Tomitella gaofuii: one gene and its partner. The protein of the gene in region 2 interacts with the protein of the main gene of each other region in a pairwise test. Links are inferred from orthologs where the notes say so. Each region holds a gene or a part of one and is shown on either strand. Other genes may lie near its edges.

Region 1 (15,088 bases), 350 kb from region 2 along the record:
ACGCAGGCGCGGGCGTACGGCCGCGCCCCCGTGATCCGGGAGCGGTGGCGCTCCGGCCGCCGGTGACGGGCCGGCGGACCCGCGCTCAGTCCTGGAACACCGCCGCCCGGCCCTCCTTGCGCGCCGCCGTGGCTTCCTCGAAGTTCCCGGTGAGCAGCCGGATCAGCAACTGCCCCAGGCCCTCCTGGTTCATGTGCTGCGCGAGGCTCCCGGCGTCCATGCCCGACCACAACGTGCGCTTGGTCAGCTCGATACCCGGTCTCGAGAACCCGGCGATGGCCTCGCCCATCGCGAAGCACGTCTCGAGCAGGTCGTCGGGCTCGGTGAGACGCGAGACCAGCCCGATCCGTTCGGCCTCCTCGGCGCCGACGTCGCGGCCGGTGAGCATGATCTCGGAGGCCCGCGAGGTGCCGATCGCGCGCGGCAGCAGATAGCTCAGGCCCAGTTCGCTGGCCGTGAGCCCGTTGTTGATGCCCGCGGCGCGGAAGTACGCGGCGGTGGAAGCCACCCGGATGTCCGTCGACAGCGCCATGCACAGTCCCCCGCCGATCGCCGCGCCGTTGATCGCGGAGATCACCGGCTGGTGCATCGACCGCAGAGTGGTCACCACCTGGTCGAGGATCTCCATCGACCGCAGCGCGACCGTGGCGCGGGTCAGCCCCTCGGTGTGCGGGATGCGGCCCGCCGACTGCTGGTCGGCGCCCGAGCAGAACCCCGCACCGGCCCCGGTGAGCACCACAGCGCGCACCGAGTTGTCGTTGCTGATGCGTTCGAGCTCGTCGCGCAGCGGAACCATGACATCGAAGGCCATGGCGTTCATGCGTTCGGGGCGGTTGAGGGTGATCAGCGCGATCTCCGGGCGTGGCCGGTCCACGAGAACGAATTCCATTCTCCGGACACTACGGGCGATCCCGCGGCGCGCGGGAGATTTCGCGGCCCGGCACGCCGCGGGGATCCGGCGGGACGCTCGCGCCCCGCCGGCCCCCGGCGCAGGAAGGTGCCGATGAGGAAGCGCAGCCGGTCTGCGGCGCGATAGAACGTCTCCAGGCCGTCCCACGCGAGCTCCGCCCCGTCGTCCGTCGGCACCCACTGGCACCACAGACCGGGCAGCTTCGGTTCGTCCACGCGCGGCACCCACGGTTCCGTGCGCCTGGACATGCCCAGCGCGTCCTGATTCAGCGGCAGCAGGTCCCGGCTGCGCGTCTCCAGGGTCCCCTACTCGTGACGGATGTTCGCGAACCACCGCAGGTGGTCGCGCTCGTCCTCGTTCCAAGGCGGTTCGACCGTGAACCGCCCCGTGAACTCCGTCGTGTATCCCATGTCCTGCCCCTCGGCACTACTACTGAGACGCACGCCGGGGCGGCCGCGGTTCCGTCCTCCGCACCGCCGGGAACGGCCCGGCCCCGGTATTCTGGCGCGGTGCCCGACTCCCCGACTCCCCCCGACGCCGGCGAGGCCGCGGCGCCGCGCTTCCGTCTCGCCTTCACCCCCGGTGCCACGCCCGGCAAGTGGGCCCGCGTGTGGGAACAGCGCCTGCCCGACGTGCCGCTCGAGCTGATCCCCGCGGCGAGCGCCGACGGCCTGGCCGCGGTACGCGCGGACGACGCCGACGCCGCACTGGTGCGCCTGCCCATCGACCGCGAGGGCCTGCACGCGATCCCCCTCTACACCGAGGTCACCGTCGTGATGATGCCCAAGGACCACGTGCTGACACTCGCCGAGTCGCTCACCCCGGAGGACCTCGACGACGAGATCGTCCACCACCCGCTCGACGACGTGCTCGACTGGAACGCGCCGCCCGGCACCCCGTCCTATCAGCGTCCCGCCACGATCCCGGATGCGCTCGCGCTGGTGGCAGCGGGGGTGGGCCTGGTGGCGCTTCCCCAGTCGCTCGCCCGCCTGCACCACCGCAAGGACCTCGTCTACCGCCCCTTGGAGGAGCCCGACTCGGCCACGCGCAAACGGGTCGCACAGTCCCAGGTGGCCCTGGTGTGGCGGGAGGACCGGTCGACCGAGCTGATGGACGAGTTCATCGGGATCGTGCGCGGCCGCACCGCCAACAGCTCGCGGGGCACCGGCGGGCCCGCGCGCCGGTCCGGCGGTCCCGCGCGGAAGGGGTCCGGAGGATCGGCCGGCGCCGGGGGGACGAAAGGTGCCAAGGGGAACGCGGGCGGCAAGGGTTCCGCCGGCGGCAGGCGCACCTCCGGGCCGCGCCGTGGCCGGCCGGCGGGCCGGCCCAAGCGCAGGCGCCGCTGATCGCTCGCCACGCAGCCCCTTTCGCGGCAGTCGCCAGCCCTGTGGACGCAGGTGCGGTTCAGTCGACCGCGTACGCCCGGCCGGCCGGTGCGCATGCCGCCAGTTCGACCGCCAGCGAGCGGAAATCGTCGTGCCGCCCCGTGGACTTGCGGTAGACCAGCCCGATCGTCCGTCCCGGCGCCGGGTCCGCGAACCGCGCCGTCGCCAATCCGGCGCGCGTGGTCTCCGCCGGCACCGCCGACTCCGGCACCAGGGTGACCCCGAGTCCTCCCCCGACGCACTGCACCACCGTGGCCAGCGACGTAGCGCGCGTGTCCCCCAACGCCGGCGTGGCGCCCACGAGCCGGCACAGGTCGAGCGTCTGGTCGCGCAGGCAGTGCCCCTCGTCGAGCAGCAGCAACGGCAGTTCGTCGAGCACGTCGGCGGACAAGTCGTCCCGGCCGGCGAGCGGATGCTCCTCCGGAAGGACGAGGACGAAGTCCTCGTCGAACAGGGGGATCTCCACCAGGCCCGCGGCGCCCGACGGCAGTGCGATCACCGCCACGTCGAGCGCGCCGCCCCGCAGGGCGTCGAGGAGCCGCTCGGTCTGGTCCTCCACCAGGTGCGGGTGCAGGTCCGGGTAGGCCGCCCCGAGCGCGGGCAGCGCCGCGGGCAGCAGGTAGGGGGCGACGGTGGGGATCATCCCGATCCGCAGTCCGCCCACCATTCCGCTGCCGATTCCCGCTGCCGCGGTGACGAACCCGTCCACCGCCTCCAGCGCGGCGAGCGCCTTGCCGAGCAGCTCCCGTCCCGCCTCGGTGACCAGGACCTTGCGGGTGCTGCGCTCCATGAGCACCACTCCGAGCCCCGATTCCAGCGATGCGAGCGCCTGCGACAAGGTGGGCTGACTCACACCCAGACGCTGTGCCGCGGTACTGAAGTGGCGATACTCGGCGACCGCGACGAACGCCCGCAGTTGCGCCACCGTGGGACGATAGGATTCATCAATCACAGCAATGAGTCTACATCAACCTAGAGGCTTTACCTTTTCTGGTTTCTGGTGCATAGTGGTGAAGGGAGTTCGGAGCAGGTCGGACGACCACAACGTTCTGCGGCGTGGATCACACGCCGTGGCGGGCCATCGTCCGCCGTTCCCGGACCTTCGGCCGGCGCACCCCACGCCGGCACCGACGCGGCGGACACCCCGCCGCACCACAACGACAAGGAGTTATCCCAGTGGCTCTCCTCACCATCGGCGACCAGTTCCCCTCCTACAGCCTCACCGCCCTCATCGGCGGCGATCTGTCGCAGGTCGACGCGCAGCAGCCCGAGGACTACTTCTCGACGGTCACCAGCGACGACTACGCCGGCAAGTGGCGCGTGATCTTCTTCTGGCCCAAGGACTTCACCTTCGTGTGCCCCACCGAGATCGCCGCCTTCGGCAAGCTCAACGACGAGTTCGCCGACCGTGACGCGCAGGTGCTCGGCGCCTCGGTGGACAACGAGTTCGTGCACTTCCAGTGGCGTGCGCAGCACGAGGATCTCAAGACCCTCCCCTTCCCCATGCTCTCCGACCTCAAGCGTGAACTGGTCGAGGCCACGGGTGTGCTCAACGCGGACGGCGTCGCCGACCGGGCGACCTTCATCGTCGACCCCAACAACGAGATCCAGTTCGTCTCCGTGACGGCCGGCTCGGTGGGGCGCAACGTCGACGAGGTCCTCCGCGTGCTCGACGCGCTGCAGTCCGACGAGCTGTGCGCCTGCAACTGGAAGAAGGGCGACCCGACGATCGACGCCGGCGAGCTGGTCAAGGAAGCACTCTGAGCATGAGCATCGACAACCTGAAGAACTCGCTGCCCGAATACGCCAAGGACCTCAAGCTCAACCTGAGCTCGCTGTCGCGCTCCACGGAGCTCAACGAGCAGCAGCTGTGGGGCACGATGCTCGCGGCCGCGGCCGCGAGCAAGTCGGCCACCGTGTTCTCCGAGATCTCCGATGAGGCGCGCGGGCACCTGTCGGACGCCGCGTTCGACGCGGCGCTCGGCGCCGCCACCATCATGGGCATGAACAACGTGGCCTACCGCGCCAAGTCGTTCCTCGGAAGCGACTACGCGCAGGTGAAGATGGGCCTGCGGATGAACATCATCGGCAATCCCGGCGTGGAGAAGGCCGACTTCGAGCTGTGGTCGCTCGCGGTCTCCACGATCAACGGCTGCCACGATTGCACGGCCGCGCACGACGCCACCGTCCGCAAGGAGGGGCTCACCAAGGAGCAGGTGTGGGAAGCGGTCAAGGTGGCCGCGACCATGGCGGGCGTCGCCCAGGCCGTCGAGATCGAGGCCGCCAAGTAGCGCACCAGCCCAGCAGCAACCGCCGCGCGGCGCCGCAGGCACCGGGAACGGCTCCGCACCTCACGACGGTGCGGAGCCGTTCCCGCTTTACTCCCCGCTGTCGCTCTCCCTGTTCTCGGGAACCCGCACCGCGATCTCCGCGCCCAGTTCGACGCCGGGCACCAACGGCAGCCTGTCCCCGCTCCAGAATCGCCCCGGGTCGTACCAGCCGGAATCGCGGCCGCGGCGCAGCAACCCCATCTGCTCGTAGGTGTGGGCGACGACCTGCGCACAGTACGCGCTCTCCCACGTCACGGCCGACGCCGCGCTGCCACCTCCACGGGAGGGCCGCCGCGGCACGCGGCCGCGGAACCACCGCGCGGCCAACCGTGCCGTCGACGGGAACGGCGTGCCGTCCAGGCGCGCGACGGTGCGCAGCAGCGCATCCTCCTGCGGCGCCGTCACCTCCACACTGATCTGCCGCAGCCACGCGCTCTGCCCGTATCGGTGTGCCCAGACCCGCACGGCGTCCCGCAGGTCGTGCAGCTGGACTCCGCGGTGCCGGGTGCCGGTCCACATGTCCGGGAGCGACTTGCCCATCTCCGCGTGCCACAGCAGCGGCGGCAGATCCTCGAGCACCACGGCCATGCCCACGTGGTTGACCGGGCTGTTGGTGAGCGCGCGGATCGCCTTGTCCGCGCCCGAGACGCCGCGGAAGATCCAGATGTCGCCGGTGCGGGCGGCGCCGGCGGCCTCCTCGAGGGTGATGCCGTTCGCGTGCAGTGCCATTCCGCGATCCTGCCATGGCCCCGGCCACGCCGGCGTCGCCCGGCCGCATCGCACATGCGGCATCATCGTGATCATCCCTCGATGACCGACGGGCACCGCAACAGGAGGACGGAATGCGCAAGGACACCATGTGGAAGGCGCTCGGGCTGGCGGGCGCCGCCGGCGTCGTCGCATCGGGGGTGCTGGTGGCCCGGTCGGAGAGGTCCCGGCGCGCCTACTCCCCCGACGAGATCCGCGAGCGCCTCCATCAGCGGCACGCGCGCGCGGCGGCGACGGAGACGGCCGGCGTGCCGCTCGCCGCCGAGCGCCGCCGGCCGCTGTCCACCGTCCGACGCGCATTGTCTTCCCTGCGCCGGAACCGTCGATAGCCCACGGCAGCAGGAACCGCATCCCCGGCGATCACCGGTCCCCGGTGATCACCCGCACGGGAACTTTGTGCGGGGCGCCCGACTCCTCCGGAGGCTCCTCGCCTGCGGCGGCCACGGCCTGCCGAATCGCCTCCGCGCCGAGCTCCTCCGGCTGCTGTGCGATGTCCGCGTTGATCGTCCCGGCGTCCACCGCGGCCAATCCCTGCGGTGTGCCGTCGAATCCGACCACTTTCACGTCCGTCCCGGCGCGTGCCCCCAGCGCCTTGACGGCGCCCAGCGCCATCTCGTCGTTCGCCGCGAACACGCCACGGACATCCGGATGCGCCTGCAGCAGGTTGGACATCACGTTGAGGGCCTTCGTCCGATCGAAGTCCGCGGGCTGCCGCGCCACCACCTGGATCTGCGGGAACTTCGCGATCTCGGAATTGAAGCCCTCGCCCCTCTCGCGCGCCGCCGACGTGCCCGGCGTTCCTTCGAGCACCACGACCGGGCCCGCACCCACCAACCGCGCCAGCTGCCGCGCCGCCAGGCGGCCGCCCTCGACGTTGTCGGACGCGACGGTGGTGACCACGATCCCGCCGCTCGGCGCGCGGTCCAGCGCGATCACCGGGATGCCCGCGGCGTTGGCGGCGTTGACGGACGGGACGATCGCGTCGGAGTCCACGGGGTTGACGACGATGACGTCGCTGCTGCGGGCGATGGCGTTCTGCACGTCGTTGGCCTGGCGGGTGGCGTCCGAGCCCGCATCGGTCACCGACAGCGCGACGCCCTGGGCCGCCGCCTCGCGCTCCGCGCCGTCCCGCACACCGACGAAGAACGGGTTGTTGAGCGTGGACAGCGACATCGCGATGCGCACCTGTCCCGCGCCGCCCGAGCCCTGCCGCGCGACGGCGCCCCAGATCGCGCCGATCAGCACGAGCACCAGCACGATCGCCCCGCCACGGCGCACCGCCTTGGACCGCAGGATCCCCCCGCCCGCACCGGAACGACGGCGGCGGCGCAGCGTGTCGAACAGCACCGCCAGCGCGATGACCGCGCCGATCACGAACTGCTGCCAGAACGCCGAAACCTCCAGGAGATTCAGTCCATTGCGGAGCACCGCGAGGATGAGCGCGCCCACCAGGGTGCCGATGGCGGTTCCCGCGCCGCCGACGAGGCTGGCGCCGCCGATCACCACGGCCGCGATGGCGTCGAGCTCGTAGCCCGTGCCGGCCTCCGGCTGCGCCGATGCCAGCCGTGCCGCCAGCAGGATGCCGGCCACCGCCGCGAACAGCCCGGACAGGGCGTAGATGAGCAGCTGCTGGCGCGACACGCGGATGCCGGACAGACGCGCGGCCTCCTCGTTGCCGCCGATCGCATACATCGCGCGCCCGGCGTAGGTGCGGCGCAGGATGAAACCGGTGAGCAGCGCGGCGGCGATCAGGACCAGCACCGGATACGGCAGGAAGCCGAACAGCTCGCCGCTGCCCATGGTCGCGACCCAGCCGCCCACCCCGATGGGCCGCCCGTCGGCGACCACCAGGGCAAGCCCGCGCGCCATCGACAGCATCGCCAGGGTGGCGATGAACGGCGGCACGCGGCCGGCGGTGATGAGCAGCCCGGAGACCACCCCCGCGACGGCGCCCGCCGCCAGCCCGGCGAGGACCGCCAGCCACAGCGGCACCCCGGCCGAGGTGACGGTCCACCCCATGACGATGCCGGACAGGCCGGCGACCGACCCCACCGACAGGTCGATGCCGCCGCTGACGATGACGAAGGTCATGCCGAACGCCAGCACCGCGACCACCGACGCCTGGATGCCGACGTTGAGCAGGTTGTTCGACGTCAGGAAGTCCGGGGATGCGATCGCGAGCGCCAGCACGAGCAGCACGAGCGCCGCGACCGGGCCGCCGGTGCTGCGCAGCGACACCGACGGCCGCCAGCCGCGGATCCGTTCCAGCGGACCGCGGTCCTGGTCTGCGGGCGGAACGGGGTCGTTCGGGTTCTCCGACACCGTCGTCATCCTTCCGTCACTGCGAGCGCCATGACCCGCTCCTGGGTTGCGTCGTCGCCGGAAAGTTCTCCGCGGATGCGCCCGTCCGCCATCACCAGTACGCGGTCGCTGAGCCCCAGCAACTCCGGCAGGTCACTGGAGATCACGAGGATCGCAGCGCCCTGCGCGGTCAGCTCGCCGATGAGCGCGTAGATCTCGGCCCGCGCGCCCACGTCGATCCCCCTGCTGGGCTCGTCGAGGATCAGCACGCGAGGACGGGCCATCAACCACTTGCCGATGACGATCTTCTGCTGGTTGCCTCCGGACAGCGTCATGGCGGGCTGGTCGACGCTGTGCACCTTGATGCCCATCCGCCGCACGGATTCGACGGCCTGCCGGCGCTGCTCGCGGCGGTCCACCAGACCCAGGCTGGTGCGTTCGGCCAGCGTGGCCAGGCACAGGTTCTCCTCGACGGAGGCGCCCAGCACCAGGCCCTGCCCGGCGCGGTCCTCCGGCACCAACGCGATGCCCGCCCGGTAGGCGGCGACGACATCGCCGCCGCGCACCGGCGCGCCCGCCACCGCGATGCGCCCCGCGTCGTAGTGGTCTGCGCCGAAGACGGCGCGCGCCACCTCCGTGCGGCCCGCTCCGACGAGCCCGCCGATGCCGACCACCTCGCCGGCGCGCACCTCCAGGTCCACCTCCTCGAACCGGCCGGCGCTGGACAGGCCGGTCACCTGCAGCACCGGCTCGCCGACGGGGTTGTCGCGCCGCGGATACTGCTGGTCGATGGTCCTGCCCACCATCAGCCGCACCAGTTCCTCCACGCCGGTGGACGCCGGCACCTCGCCCACCTTGCCGCCGTCCCGCAGCACCGTGACCCTGTCGCCGATGCGGGCGACCTCGTCGAGCAGGTGCGAGATGAACACGACGCCGACGCCGCGCGAGCGGAGGTCGTCGACGATGGCGAACAGCGCGTCGACCTCGCCCGCGCTGAGCACCGCGGTGGGTTCGTCCATCACGAGGATGCGGGTGTCGATGCTGAGGGCCTTCGCGATCTCCACCAACTGCCGCTGCGCCACGCCCAGGTCCGACACCGTCGCATCCGCGTCGATCGCCAGCCCGGCCTCGGCGAGCAGCTCCCGCGCCCGGCGGCGCATCGTCCGCACGTCGACGATCCCCAGCCTGCGCGGCTGACGCCCCAGGTAGATGTTCTCGGCGACGGTGAGCTGCGGGACCAGCGACATCTCCTGGTGGATCGTGGAGATGCCCAGCGCCTCGGCACCGCCCGGCCCGTGCAGGTGCACGGGCCGCCCGTCCACGCGCATCTCGCCGCTGTCCGGCCGGTGCACGCCCGCCATCATCTTGATCAGCGTGCTCTTGCCCGCGCCGTTCTCGCCGAGCAGCACGTGCACCTCGCCGCCGTGCACGTCGAAGTCCACCCCGTCGAGCGCCCGCACGCCCGGGTAGACCTTGCCGACGCCGCGCAACTGCAGGTGCACCGGCGACGTGTCGTCGGCGTCGCGTTCGAGCGTGTTGGGGCCGTCCGTCCGCCGTGCCCCTGCCCCGCGGCCCCACATCATGCCGTCTCCAGCTGCGCTGCGGTGGGCATGGCGGACTGCGCGCCCGCGCCCGTCACCGCGATCGCCGCCGCGCGCACGGCCCAGCGCACCGCGTCCTCCAGTGCCTCGCCGCGCACGAGGGCGTCGGTGAGCGCCCCGCAGAAAGTGTCCCCGGCACCGGTCGGGTCCACCACCGTGGGCACCCGCACCGCCGGCACGTGCACCCGCGTGCCCCCGTCGACCAGCGCGCCGTCGGCTCCGAGCGTCACCACCACCGCGCGCGGGCCGTCCACGCCCGCGGCCAGCGCGGCGGCGTCATCGACAGTCCGCGGTTCGGGAGCCCCGGCGATCGCGCCGAGCTCGGAACGGTTGACGATGAGCACGTCCACCCGCGCCATCACCTCCGGCGGCACCGGCCGCACCGGCGAAGGGTTGAGGATCACCCGGCCGCCGGCCTGCCGGACGGCCTCGGCCACCGCGTCCTCCGGAATCTCCAGCTGGCACACGACCGCGGCCGCCCGGGCCAGCAACTCCCGCGCCCCGCGCACGTGCGCGGTGGACAGCGAGCTGTTGGCCCCCGGCGCGACGACGATCATGTTCTCCCCGGACTCGTCGACGACGATGAGCGCCGCCCCGGACCCGCTGCCGGCGGTGGAGCCGAGATGATCGACCCGCACGCCCTGCGCGGTCAGCGCCTCCCGGATGCGCCGGCCCGCCGGGTCGTCGCCGACCCTCCCGACGAGCGCGACGCTGCGCCCCAGCCGCGCCGCGGCCACCGCCTGGTTGGCGCCCTTGCCGCCCACCGACTCGCCGGTGTCCCCGCCCAGCACCGTCTCCCCCGGAGCCGGCAGCCTGGGCACGTGCGCCGTCGTGTCGAGGTTCGCCGAGCCGACGACGACGATCTCCGCCGCCCGCTCCCCGGGCATGTGCTCGACCATGCGGTGGACCTCCTGGCTCACGCCGCGCGGCAGGTGCTCCGCGTCCGTGCGGCGTCGGTTGACGGGTCGGCCGTAGTCAAACACGGAACCGGCGCGCGCGGGCCACACTCGCGCCACTTCGCTCCGGCCGGGCCGGTTTCCGCTGCGTCGCACGCCGCGCCGATCACGTCACACGCGGGCACGGCCGATCATCGCCGGCCGTCCGGCACCGTTAGCCTGGAACGGAGATGACTCCGAAGCAACCGCCGCCCGCCGGCGCCTCAGTATCACGCCGCCGCCGCGGTGGACGGCGGCGTCGCGGCCCGCAGGGCCCCTCCGGCGCACCGGAGGCGCCGCAGCGCGACGACGGACCCGAGGCCACGGCACGCCGGCGCGCACTGCGCGCACGGCTCGACGCGGTGATGCTCCGCGACGAGCACCGCCTGCGGCGGCGCATCGACGGCGCACCCGCACTCGCCGAGCTTGCCGCGGTGGACGACCTGATCACCGCCTCGCAGCAGCGCGTCGAACGCAGACGCGCGTCGGCGCCCGCGGTCTCCTATCCCGAGGCGCTGCCGGTGAGCGCCCGGCGCGACGACGTCAAAAAGGCCATCGCGGAGAACCAGGTGGTCATCGTCGCCGGCGAGACCGGCTCCGGCAAGACCACGCAGCTGCCGAAGATGTGCCTGGAGCTGGGCCTGGGTGTGCGGGGCCTGATCGGACACACCCAGCCGCGCCGCATCGCCGCGCGCACCGTCGCCGAACGCGTCGCCGAAGAACTCGACAGGCCCCTGGGCGACACCGTCGGTTACACAGTGCGCTTCACCGACCACGTCACCGACGACACGTTGATCAAGGTGATGACCGACGGCATCCTCCTCAACGAGATCCAGCGCGATCGGATGCTGCGGCGCTACGACGTCCTCATCATCGACGAGGCCCACGAGCGCAGCCTCAACATCGACTTCATCCTCGGATACCTCAAGCAGCTGCTGCCACGGCGCCCCGACCTCAAGGTCATCATCACCTCGGCCACCATCGACCCGGAACGCTTCGCCGAGCATTTCGCCGTCGACGGCGCTGCGGCGCCCATCATCGAGGTCTCCGGGCGCACCTTCCCCGTCGAGATGCGGTACCGCCCGCTCACCGTCGAGCGCGGCACCGCCGATGCGCCGATGCTCGTGGATCGGGATCCGCTCGAAGCGATCGGCGCGGCGGTGGACGAACTCGTCGCCGCCGGGCCGGGCGACATCCTGGTGTTCCTCGCCGGCGAACGCGAGATCCGCGACACCGCCGACGCCTTGCGCGAGCGCCGATACCGGAACACGGAGATCCTCCCGCTGTACTCGCGACTCTCGGCCGCCGAGCAGCACCGCGTGTTCACCGCCCACACCGGCCGGCGCATCGTGCTGTCCACCAACGTGGCCGAAACCTCCCTGACCGTCCCCGGGATCCGGTACGTCGTCGACCCCGGCACGGCCCGGATCTCCCGGTACTCGGTGCGCACCAAGGTGCAGCGGCTGCCGATCGAGCCGATCTCCCAAGCCTCCGCGCGCCAGCGCGCCGGTCGGTGCGGTCGCGTCGCGGACGGCATCTGCATCCGTCTGTATTCGGAAGACGACTTCGAAGCGCGTCCCGCCTTCACCGAGCCGGAGATCCTGCGCACCAACCTCGCCGCAGTCATCCTGCAGATGACCGCGCTGGGCCTCGGCGACCTCGCCGCGTTCCCCTTCGTCGAACCCCCCGACCCGCGGGCCGTGCGGGACGGCCTGACGCTGCTCGAAGAGCTCGGCGCCATCGTCCGAGGCGGGCAGACCGGGCGTGGCGCGCAGCACCGGCTCACCGACACCGGCCGGTCGCTCGCGCGGCTGCCGGTGGACCCGCGGATGGGCCGCATGCTGCTCGAGGCGCAGCGCACAGGGTGCCTGCGTGAACTGCTGATCATCGTCTCCGCCATCTCGATGCAGGACGTGCGTGAGCGGCCCGCCGACCACCAGCAGGACGCCGACGCCCGGCACGCCAGGTTCGCCGTGAAGGGGTCGGACTTCCTGGCCCGGCTGCGGCTCTGGGACTACCTGCGCGAGCAGCGCAATGCGCTGGGCTCGAGCGCGTACCGCAGGATGTGCAAGGCGGAGTACCTGCACTTCATGCGCATCCGGGAGTGGCAGGACCTGCACGGGCAGTTGCGGCAGATCGCGCGCGAGATGGGCTGGCAGGCCAACGATGCGCCGGCGTCCGAAGACACGATCCACCAGGCGCTGCTGTCCGGCCTGCTGTCGCACATCGGCGCCCGCGACGGCGACAAGCGCGACTACCTGGGGGCCCGCGGCGCCCGGTTCGCCATCTTCCCCGGGTCGAGCCTGTTCAAGGGCCAACCGCGGTGGGTGATGGCCGGAGAACTCGTCGAGACCTCCCGGCTGTGGGCGCGCGAGGTGGCCCGCATCGAGCCCGAATGGGTGGAGAAGCTCGCGCCGGACCTTGTCAAGCATTCCTACTCCGAGCCGCACTGGTCGATCAAGCATGCCGCGCCGATGGCCTACGAGAAGGTGACGCTCTACGGCGTCCCGCTCATCGCGCGGCGGCTCGCACCGTACGGCCGGGTGGACCGGGAGGCTTCGCGCGACCTGTTCATCCGCCACGCGCTGGTGCAGGGAGAGTGGCGGTCCGACCACGCCTTCCTCACGCACAACCGATCGCTGCTCGAGGACGCGCTCGACCTGGAGGACCGGGCCCGCCGGCGCGACATCGTCGTCCGCGACGACGACCTGTTCGACTTCTACGACCGACGCCTGCCCGCCGACATCGTCTCCGGCCGCCATTTCGACTCCTGGTGGAAGAAGGCGCGGCGCACCGACCCGGCGCTCCTCGACTTCACCGCGGACACCGTCACCAACGACGACGCCGATACCGTCGCAGGCGCCGACTATCCCGACGCCTGGCTGCAGGGCGGAGTGCGCCTCGAGTTGGACTACCGATTCGAACCCGGCCACCCGGAGGACGGCGTGACCGTGCGGGTTCCCGTGGAGCTTCTCCCGCAGGTGCGCACGGCCGGGTTCGACTGGCTCGTGCCCGGCATGCGCGAGGAACTCGCCACCACACTCATCCGCTCACTGCCCAAACAGCTGCGGCGCGCGGTGGTCCCCGCACCCGACTTCGCCGCGGCGGCGCTCGCGCGCGTGCAGCCCCGATCGGAGCCCCTGGTCAATGCGCTGGCACGGGAACTCTCTCGACTCGGTTCGTGCCGTATCGCGCCGGAGGACTTCCGCAGCGCCGCGTTGCCCGACCATCTGCGCGTCACATTCGCGGCGGTCGACCGGCGCGGCCGTGAGCTCGGCCGCTCCAAGGACCTCACCGAGCTGCGGACCCGGCTGGCGCGCCACATCAGCGACACCGCTGTGCGCGACGGCCAGGAACACGCGCGGCCGGCCGCGACGGTGTGGACGTCCGAAACGCTCGGCGACGTGCCCGAACAGGTGACAAGCGAGGTGGCGGGCCAGAAGGTGGTGGGGTTCCCGACGCTGAGTGTCCGGGAACCGGCGACTCCGGCAGGTCCGGCTGCAGTGGCGGTCACGGTGGTGTCGACGCGCGCGGAACAGTCCGCCGCGATGCGCACCGGTACGCGTCGACTGCTGCTCAATGCGGTTCCGGGAGTGGGCAAGCGCCTGCTCTCGATCTTGTCGACGGCGGACCGCCTCGTCGCCGGGCAGTACCCGTTCGGCGGGCTCGACGGGCTCGTCGCCGACGTGCACGAGTGCGCCGTCGACGAGGCGATGATGCGGGCGGGCGGGCCCGTGCGTGATCCGGATGCGTTCGAGCGCTTGAAGAGCGCGGTCGGCCCCGCTGCGCGTGCCGCAGAGCCGGCCATCGTCACTGCCGCCGTGGAGATCGTCCGTCGCCGGGACGAGCTGCAGGTGAGGCTCGGCGAGGCGGCCGCGTCGACGGCGGTGTCCGAATCGACGGTGGACGACGTCCGCCAGCAGCTCGCCGACCTGGTCCGGCCCGGCTTCCTGCTGGAGGCGGGCAGTGCTCGTGCCGCCCAGATCCCGCGGTACCTGCGCGCGGCGACCCTGCGTCTCGAATCCGCACCGACCTCCGGACCGCGCGAACACCAGGGCATGGATACGCTGGATCGCGTGTACGGGGCGCTGGAACGCTATCTTGCACACTGCCCGCCGGGCTCCGCCGAGTCGCCCGCCGTCCAGGAAGTGTTCTGGATGATCGAGGAACTGCGTGTGGGACTCTTCGCGCAGAAACTGGGGACCGCTCGGCAGGTCAGCGAGAAGCGCATCCTGCGCGCCATCGACACGCTCCCCCGCTGACGACGCGCTGATCGCGTCACCGTGCGGGCGCGGGTTCCTCCGATGCGGCCCCGTCGGCCCCTTCGCGGTGCAGCCGCAGCTCTTCTATCGCGGTTTCGAAGTCCTCGGCCGAGCTGAACGAGCGGTAGACCGAGGCGAACCTGAGGTATGCGACCTCGTCGAGGTCACGCAAAGGGCCCAGGATGGCCAAGCCGACCTCCTGGCTCGGGACCTCCGGGGAACCGGTGGCGCGGATGGTCTCTTCCACCGTCTGCGCAAGCAGGTGCAGAGCGTCATCGTCCACGTGCCTGCCGCGGCAAGCGCTGCGGACGCCCCGTACCACCTTGGCCCGGCTGAACGGCTCCTTGACCCCGCTGCGCTTGACCACGTAGAGAACGGCGGTCTCCACCGTGGTGAACCGACGCCCGCAATCCTGGCACTGCCGCCGACGTCGGATCGCCTGTCCCTCGTCGGCTTCGCGCGAATCGACCACGCGGGACTCGGGGTTCCGGCAGAACGGACAGTGCATGGGGGCTCCTTCATCGCTGCTGCCCATGCGCGGCGCGGTCACACCGTCCCGGGGCCGTCCATCCTGGTGCGCGCGCATATCAGCTAGC
Region 2 (8,638 bases):
CTCGTAGCTCGCCCCCGCGACGACCCCGCGCGGGCCCGCACCGCCGACCAGCACCGGACGGCCGCGCAGCGTCGGCCGCGTCAGCTGCTCCACGGACGCGAAGAACGAGTCCATGTCCATGTGCAGCACCCAGCGCTGCGTGCCCGTCACCACACCGTCACCGCCGCCGACCGGTCACCGCCGCCGCGCAGCCTGCGGAGTCACACCCTGTCCAGCACGGCCCGCACGCCGTCGCCCAGGTCCACCGCCGCATCGTCGCCGTCGACCCTGGCGAAGGCGAGCTCGGTGGCGAGGACCTCGCCGGCGATGAGGTCGCCGTGCACGCGCGCACGCTCCGCGAACCGGTCCGGCACGTCGAGAGTCAGGCGGATGCGGTCCGAGATGTCCAGGCCCGCGCTGCGGCGGGCGTCCTGCAGTTCGCGGATGCGGTCCTTCGCCCAGCCCTCGGCCTCGAGCTCCTCGGTCACGGTCGTGTCGAGCACCACGAGGCCGGCGCCGCCGGGCAGCGCCGCGGTGGAGTCCTCCTCCGCGGCGACGAGCCGGCTGGTGAACTCGCCGTCGACGAGCGCGATGCCCGCCGCGACGACGGTGCCGTCCGCCTCCTGCGCCCAGTCGCCGGACTTGACCGCCTTGATGACCTTCTGCACGTCCTTGCCCAGGCGCGGACCCGCGGCCCGCGCGTTGACGACGAGTTCGAACCGGCCGTGCGTGTCGACATCCGTGGTGAGTTCGACGTTCTTCACGTTCACCTCGTCGGCGATGAGGTCGGTGAACGGCCGCAGCGCACCGGACCCCTCGGCCGCCACGGTGAGGAACCGTAGCGGCAGGCGCACGCGCAGCTTGTTGGCCTTGCGCACGCCCAGCGCCGCGGAGCACACGCCGCGGACCTCGTCCATGGCCGCCACCAGCTGCGGGTCGGCGGGCAGCAGGTCCGGTTCCGGCCAGTCGGTGAGGTGCACCGAACGTCCGCCGGTGAGCCCGCGCCAGATCACCTCGGTGGCCAGCGGGAGCAGCGGCGCCGCCAGGCGGGTGAGCACCTCGAGCACCGTGTGCAGCGTGTCGAACGCGTCCGGCTCCGCCTCGCCGCCCGCCCAGAACCGCGGCCGCGAGCGGCGCACGTACCAGTTGGTGAGCGCGTCGCAGAAGCCCCGCAGCAGATCGCAGGCGCGCGCCACGTCGAGATCGTCGAGTGCGGCGGTCATCTCGTCGCGGCACAGCGCGAGCTTGGCCAGGATGTACCGGTCGAGGACGTGCTGAGAATCGGTGCGCCACTCGCCCGGGCGCTCAGCGTAGAGCTGCAGGAAGCCCCACGAATTCCACAGCGGCAGCAACGCCTGCCGCACGCCCTCGCGGATGCCCTGCTCGGTGACGACGAGGTTGCCGCCGCGCAGAATCGGTGACGACATGAGGAACCAGCGCATCGCGTCGGAGCCGTCGCGGTCGAACACCTCGGAGACGTCCGGATAGTTGCGCTTGGACTTGCTCATCTTCTGGCCGTCGTCGCCGAGCACGATCCCGTGCGACACGCACGTGCGGAACGCCGGCCGGTCGAAGATCGCCGTCGACAGGACGTGCAGGGTGTAGAACCATCCGCGGGTCTGCCCGATGTATTCGACGATGAAGTCGCCGGGGAAGTGCGAGTCGAACCACTCGCCGTTGTCGAACGGGTAGTGCACCTGCGCGTACGGCATCGACCCGGAGTCGAACCACACGTCGAGCACGTCCGGGATGCGCCGCATCGTGGCGCGCCCCGTCGGATCGTCCGGGTTGGGGCGGGTGAGCTCGTCGATGTACGGACGGTGCAGGTCGGCCGGGCGCACCCCGAAGTCGCGCTCGAGCTCGTCGAGGCTGCCGTACACGTCGACGCGGGGGTGCTCGGCGTCGTCGGACACCCACACCGGGATCGGCGTGCCCCAGTAGCGGTTGCGGGAGATGGACCAGTCGCGCGCACCCTCGACCCACTTGCCGAACTGCCCGCGGCCGATGTGCGACGGATACCAGGTGATCTGTTCGTTGAGCTCCACCATGCGGTCGCGGAACTCGGTGACCTTGATGAACCAGGAGGACACCGCGCGGTAGATCAGCGGGTTGCCGCACCGCCAGCAATGCGGATAGGAGTGCTCGTAGGTCTCGTGCCGCACCAGCCAGGCGCCGCCCGCCGCGACCGGGCCCGAGGCGTCCTTCAGGTCGCGGATGATCCGCGGGTTCGCGTCGAAGACCAGCTCGCCCGCGTAGTCGGGCACCTGCTCGTCGAACCGGCCGCGCGCGTCCACCGGCGTGACCGGGGTGATCCCGGCGGCGTCGGTGACCACCTTGTCGTCCTCGCCGTAGGCGGGCGCGATGTGCACGATGCCGGTGCCGTCGTCGGTGGTGACGTAGTCGGCCGCGAGCACCCGGAAGGCGTTCTCGGCACCGGCGAAGTACGGGAACGGCGGCACGTAGCGCAGACCCAGCAGCTCCTCGCCGGTGAAGTGCGCGAGCACCTCCGGGCTCTCCCCCAGTTCCTTGGCGTAGGCGCCCACGCGCGCTTCGGCCAGCAGGGCGCGCCGCCCGCCCGGTCCCGCCACGAGCACGTAGCGGACCTCCGGGTGCACGGCGGCGGCCATGTTGGACGGCAACGTCCACGGCGTGGTGGTCCACACCAGCAGGTGCGCCCCGTCGAGCCGCTCGAACGGGCCCGCGCCGTTGCCGTCGACCCGGAACCCCACGGTGATCGCCGGGTCCTGGCGCGACTTGTAGACGTCGTCGTCCATCCGCAGCTCGTGGTTGGACAGCGGCGTCTCGTCGCGCCAGCAGTACGGGAGCACCCGGTAGCCCTCGTAGGCCAGCCCCTTGTCGTAGAGCTGCTTGAACGCCCAGATCACCGATTCCATGAAGGTGACGTCGAGCGTCTTGTAGTCGCGGTCGAAGTCGACCCAGCGCGCCTGCCGGGTGACGTACTCGCGCCATTCGTCGGTGTACTTGAGCACGGAGGTCCGGCACGCCTCGTTGAACGCCGCGATGCCCATGGTGTCGATCTGCGACTTGTCCGTGATGCCCAGTTGACGCTCGGCCTCCAGCTCCGCGGGCAGGCCGTGCGTGTCCCATCCGAAGCGCCGGTCGACGAGCTTGCCGCGCATGGTCTGGTACCGGGGCACGATGTCCTTGACGTACCCGGTGAGCAGGTGCCCGTAGTGCGGCAGGCCGTTGGCGAACGGGGGCCCGTCGTAGAAGACGAACTCCTCGGCGCCCGCGCGCCGGCGCATGCTCTCCTGGAAGGTGCCGTCCGCGGCCCAGAACGCGAGCACGCGCTCCTCCATCGCCGGGAAGTCGGCGGAACCCTTGCTGTGGCCGCCGGTGAGGTCTACACGCGGGTAGGCCGCGCCGACGGTACTGCTGCCGCCGGATCCGGGGTGTGCGGGGTCGGTCACTGTTCAGGCTCCCTACGTGCCAGTTTCCTCGTGCGCCCGCGATGCGGGCCACCTTGACTCGGCACGGGGACGACGCGCCTGCGCCGCGGTACCACCCCGCTTACCCGGCCGCGCCGTGCGGGCAGGGTCGCTCGTGAGGGCTGTGACGGGCCCGCCCGTCCGGGTCTACTGGGCGGCGGACGCCGACCCGCGGTGCGGGCCGGCGTGCGTGCCGCTGTTCTTCCGGAGGCTCCCCGGTGATCGCCGGATCATCGCCGCGGTCCCGATGGGGGGGACCGCACTCATGCCGACTCTAGTCGGCCTCGTCCTGCGCGCCGTGACCGGCGGCCACCTCATCGCCGTCGTCACCGGTCCCGTCGCCGCGTTCCTGCTGCGCCTCGTCGTCCGCCGCGGTGCCGTCACCGCCGCGCCGCCCGCGGATGATGTCGATCACCAGCAGCACGAATCCGACGATGCACACGCCGATGCACGCCCAGGCGAAGGCCACCGAGCTGATCACCAGCGCGACGACCAGCAGGACGAACCCGACGAGGGTCACGACCAGGGCTGCGATCAGCATCGGGTCCTCCTGAGTGTCCGGCGGCGCACGACGGGCGGGCGCAGCGCGCGGGTACGGCTGCTGGCGGTCACTACTTGCGGTCGCGGACCTCGGACGAGTTGTCCACCGGTGCGGCGGACCCGCGCTGGTTCAGCTCCTCGAGCTGCCCCTCCAGGTAGGTCTTCAGGCGTGTCCGGTACTCGCGCTCATAGGTGCGCAGCGACTCGATCTCACCTTCGAGCTTGGTGCGCTGCTCGTTGATGGTGCCCATGACCTCGGTGTGCTTCTTCTCCGCATCCGCCTGCAGCGCCGCGGCCTTGTCCTGGGCCTGCTTGAGCTGGTTCTCGGAGCGGGTGCGCGCATCCGCCAGCAGCGCCTCGGACTTCTGCCGGGCCTCGGCGAGCATGGAGTCCGCCTTGGTGCGCGCATCGGTGACCATCTTCTCCGAGTTGGCGCGGGCGTCCGAGACGAGCTTCTCCGACGTGCTGCGCGCGTCGGAGAGCGTCTTGTCCGACTCCGACTTGGCGTCGCCGGTGAGCCTGTCCGCCGTCTCCTGCGCGAGCGCCAACAGCTTGGCAGCCTGCACGTGGGCGGCCTCGGTGGCCGCCGCCACCGAGGAACCGGATGCGGCGCCGGCCGACTTGTCCGACGAGGACTGCTCCTTGACGTCTGCCGTGACACCCGACGACGAAGCACCCGTCGAGGCGGGGGTCGACGTCGGGGAGGGCGTCTGGGCGGCCGGGGCCGCCGTCGCGGCGGCGGCGGACGCGCCGGTGGCGGACGAGGCCTTCTTCTCGGCGTCGGCCAGCTCGGATTCGAGCTCGGAGACCCGCTGCGACAGGTCCGAGTTCTCCTCTACGAGCCGGGCCAGCTCGGCCTCGACGAGGTCGAGGAACTGGTCTACCTCGTCCTCGTTGTAGCCACGCTTGCCAATGGGCGGCTTGCTGAACGCCACATTGTGGACGTCGGCCGGAGTAAGCGGCATTGGAGTGTTCCCCTATCGCATACATGGGCAGCCGAGAGAGACCCGGCCATCGCAGTTCACTGCCGCCCATCCTGTCACATCAGGTCACGATCGTGCATCACGAACACCGCTCATGCGTACATGAAACGCCCCACGACGCTGATGAGCACGAACAGGATCAGCATCAGCACGAGGATCGACAGGTCCAGTCGGACCTGCCCCATGCGCACCGGCGGGATCAGCTTGCGCAGCAGCTTCACCGGCGGATCGGAGATCGTGAACAGCGCCTCGAGCAGCACCACGAGGATCCCCTTGGGGTGCCAGTCGCGCGCGAACGAGCGGATGAACTCCACGATGACGCGGCCGATGAGGCAGAACCAGAAAATATAGAGAAGGACGTAGACGACCTCGAGCGCAGCCATGCCCATCACTCTGCCCGAAAGCGGCGGCGCACCCCACGCCGGGTGACCGGCGCGACCGTCCGGCGCGCCCGCCGCGCACGCCCCCGGGCCATGACATGCGGAACCCCCGCCGCGCGGACGCGACGGGGGTTCCTGCCGGCGGGACTCACTTGGAGTAGAAGCCCGTCTCCACCAGCCGGCGACGGTCTTCCGCGGAGACGTCGATCTCCGCGGGTGAGAGAAGGAACACCTTCGTAGCCACCTTGTCGAACGAGCCACGCAGGGCGAAGGCGAGGCCTGCCGCGAAGTCGACGAGGCGCTTCGCGTCGGCGTTGCTCATCTCGACGAGGTCCATGATGACGGGCACCCCGTCGCGGAACTGCTCGCCGATGGTGCGGGCCTCGCTGTAGTCGCGGGGGCGGAGGGTCGTGATCTTCGCCATGCCCCCGGACTCGTCGAACAGCGAAGCGGCACGGCGCGGCTCCACCCGCGGCTCCGGCCGCGCATCCATCGCCAGCGCGCCGCGGGTCCCCGCCATCGGCGCGGGCCGGCTCCCGCCCCGCGGCGGGACCGACTCGAGCCGCCCACGCCCCGGCGCGTAGCGGTCGTCCTCGTATCCGCGGGGTCCGGCGGGGTAGTCGCCGCGCATGCCGTCGTACTCCCGGTCGTACTCGTCGTAACCGTCGTCCAGCCCCCGGCGCGGCCCGGGCTCGTCGAGGTAGTCGTCATCGAAGTCCTCGAGCGGCACCATCCCGAAGTACGCCTTGAACTTTTGCAGGCTGCTCATCGAATAGACCTTCCTTGCTGCGGCGGATCGTGGCTGGGCTGTGGACTGTGCACTGCGGACGGGTTGTGCTGCGGTCCGGCGGGAGGACCGTGGATCCCGCCGTTCATGGCGAGACTATCGGCCGCGCACCCATGATCGCGGTACCGACACGCACACAGGTCGATCCGTGTGCGATGGCCGATTCGAGGTCGCCCGACATCCCGGCGGACAGGCCCCCGGCCTGCGGATGGCGCCGGAGGAACGCCGCGCGGACACCGGCGAGCCGGGCGAACGCCGCGTCCGGTTCCTCCTGCCGCGGCGCCACCGCCATGAGCCCCGCGAGCCGCATGGATTCCGCCGCCTCCACCTGATCCGCGAGCTCGTCGAGGTCGGCGGCGGACACGCCGCCGCGCGCCGGGTCGCCGTCGAGGCTCACCTGCAGGTAGACCTCCAGCGGCGCGGTCCGCTCGCCGGCGTCCAGCGCCGACGCCGTCGCACGCGCGAGGGCGTGCGCGAGCCGGAGCGAATCCACGGAATGGACGGCGTGCGCCCAACGGGCCGCCGCCCGCGCCTTGTTCCGCTGCAGCCGGCCCACCATGTGCCAGCGCGGCGGCGCGCTCGGTCCGCCGGCGGCGGACAGAAGCCGGGCGCAATCCTCCGCCTTGGGCCCGGCCTCCTGCTCCCGCGATTCGCCGAGGTCCTCCGCGCCGAGCCGCGCGAGGGCCGCCGCGTCCGACGCCGGGAAGCGCTTCGTCACCGCGATCAGCGTCACCGAACCCGGGGCGCGGCCGGCCGCGGCGCACGCCCCCGCGATGCGCTCGCGGGCGGCGGCGAGACCGCCGGCCAGTTCGGCCGCGCGGTCGCCGCCCGCCTGCGCGGTCATGACCGTCCCCCCGTGGTCGACCCCCCCGTCGCCGGGCCCCCCGCCGACGGCCGCCAGACGACTCCGGCGAGACGTCCGGTGGGCGCGCCCCGCCGGTGGCTGAACAGCGTCGTGTCCTCGATGGTGCAGCGCGGGTCCACCACGACCGATTCCACGCCCGCCGCGCCCAGTTGCCGCGCGACCCCGGCGCGGATGTCCAGCCCCGTCGTGGCCTTGCGCGTGCGGCAGGCGCTGCCGGGCAGATACTCCTCCACGTCGGCCTGCATGTGCGGCGGCACCTCGTAGCAGCCGCCGCACGCCGCCGGACCCAGCAGCGCGCCGATCCGTTCCGGCCGCGCCCCCAGCCCGGCCATGGCCTCGATCGCACGCGGGACGATGCCGATGCGCGCGCCGATCCGGCCCGCGTGCACCGCCGCGATCACGCCCGCCTCCTCGTCCGCGAGCAGGACGGGCACGCAGTCGGCCGTGAGCACCACCAGCGCGAGGTCCGGCTCGGTCGTGACGAGCGCGTCCGTCACCTCCACTGCCCAGCCCACAGGCCCGTCCACGACGGTGACATTGCGCGAATGCACCTGTTCCATCCACACCAGCCGAGGCGGGGCGAGCCCCAGCGCGCCGGCCAGCCGCGCGCGGTTGGCGGCGACCGCGCCGGGATCGTCTCCCACATGGTCGCCGAGATTGAACGAGTCGTAGGGCGCATCCGAGACTCCGCCGGCGCGCGTGGTGAACACCATGCGCGCCGGCGGGCCTGCGTGCACCGCTCCGGTGACTGTCCTCACCTCCGCATGAACGGCGGGACGTCGACGTCGTCGTCGAGGTCGTCGATCACCTCACGCTCGGCGCCGCCTCGCTCGGCGCCGCCTCGCTCGGCACCGCCGCGCACCCCCCCGCCGCGCTGGGCCGACTCAGCGGCGGCCCCGGAGGACGCGGGAGCGGGGAAGGTGACCGGCTGCGGCCGGTCGGACGCGTCGCCGGAGGCTCCGGCCCGCGACTGCCCGATCTGGCCGGCGCGGCCCGCGTCGATCGTCGAGCGGCCGCGCGATTCGACCCCGGCGTCGATCTGCTTGTTCTGCGGCGCACCGCCGTCGAACCCCGCGGCGATGACCGTCACCCGGACCTCGTCGCCCAGCGAATCGTCGATCACCGTGCCGAAGATGATGTTGGCCTCGATGTGCGCCGACTCCTGGACCAGCGAGGCGGCCTCGTTGATCTCGAACAGCCCCAGGTCGCTGCCGCCGGCGATGGAGATGAGCACGCCGTGCGCGCCGTCCATCGACGCCTCGAGCAGCGGCGAGTTGATCGCGGACTCCGCCGCCTTGAGCGAGCGCCCCTCCCCCCGCGAGGAGCCGATCCCCATCAGGGCGCTGCCGGCCCCGGACATCACCGACTTGACGTCGGCGAAGTCGACGTTGATCAGCCCCGGGGTGGTGATGAGGTCGGTGATGCCCTGGACGCCGTTGAGGAGGACCTCGTCGGCCGAGCGGAACGCGTCCATGAGGCTCACCGCAGCGTCGCCGAGCTGCAACAGGCGGTCGTTGGGGATGACGATGAGCGTGTCGCACGACTCGCGGAGGGTCGTGATGCCCGCCTCGGCCTGGCCGCCCCGGCGCTTGCCCTCGAACGAGAACGGCCGGGTGACGACCCCGATGGTGAGCGCGCCGAGCTTGCGCGCGATG

Evidence for each region.
Region 1: the proteins of ileS (region 2) and H4F70_RS21180 interact in binary tests that used the Escherichia coli proteins (3 or more experiments, as listed by UniProt). The link is inferred for Tomitella gaofuii from one-to-one orthologs.

What each region holds. Positions count from the first base shown.
Region 1 is NZ_CP059900.1:2,566,006-2,581,093, forward strand. What follows is about bases 4,661-7,469. They hold H4F70_RS21180 (substrate-binding domain-containing protein), read right to left. Parts: upstream 6,567-7,469; coding sequence 5,754-6,566; downstream 4,661-5,753. Other genes in these bases: H4F70_RS11960 (hypothetical protein), read right to left, coding at 4,674-5,354; H4F70_RS11965 (hypothetical protein), read left to right, coding at 5,468-5,722. Outside these bases: H4F70_RS11925 (DUF4203 domain-containing protein), read left to right, coding at 1-66; H4F70_RS11930 (enoyl-CoA hydratase), read right to left, coding at 86-889; H4F70_RS11935 (hypothetical protein), read right to left, coding at 844-1,158; H4F70_RS11940 (LysR substrate-binding domain-containing protein), read left to right, coding at 1,420-2,256; H4F70_RS11945 (LysR substrate-binding domain-containing protein), read right to left, coding at 2,315-3,247; H4F70_RS11950 (peroxiredoxin), read left to right, coding at 3,472-4,059; alkylhydroperoxidase, AhpD family, read left to right, coding at 4,062-4,586; H4F70_RS11975 (sugar ABC transporter ATP-binding protein), read right to left, coding at 7,721-9,277; H4F70_RS11980 (ribokinase), read right to left, coding at 9,274-10,194; ATP-dependent RNA helicase HrpA, read left to right, coding at 10,596-14,492; transcriptional regulator NrdR, read right to left, coding at 14,509-15,000. UniProt on the Escherichia coli protein: Part of the ABC transporter complex RbsABC involved in ribose import. Binds ribose. Also serves as the primary chemoreceptor for chemotaxis.
Region 2 is NZ_CP059900.1:2,920,390-2,929,027, forward strand. Bases 1-3,685 are described here. They hold ileS (isoleucine--tRNA ligase), read right to left. Parts: upstream 3,300-3,685; coding sequence 201-3,299; downstream 1-200. Other genes in these bases: H4F70_RS13500 (DNA polymerase IV), read right to left, coding at 1-120. Outside these bases: H4F70_RS13510 (hypothetical protein), read right to left, coding at 3,703-3,969; DivIVA-like cell division protein Wag31, read right to left, coding at 4,040-4,933; H4F70_RS13520 (YggT family protein), read right to left, coding at 5,044-5,334; H4F70_RS13525 (cell division protein SepF), read right to left, coding at 5,480-6,100; H4F70_RS13530 (YggS family pyridoxal phosphate-dependent enzyme), read right to left, coding at 6,204-6,962; peptidoglycan editing factor PgeF, read right to left, coding at 6,959-7,696; cell division protein FtsZ, read right to left, coding at 7,738-8,638. UniProt on the Escherichia coli protein: Catalyzes the attachment of isoleucine to tRNA(Ile). As IleRS can inadvertently accommodate and process structurally similar amino acids such as valine, to avoid such errors it has two additional distinct tRNA(Ile)-dependent editing activities.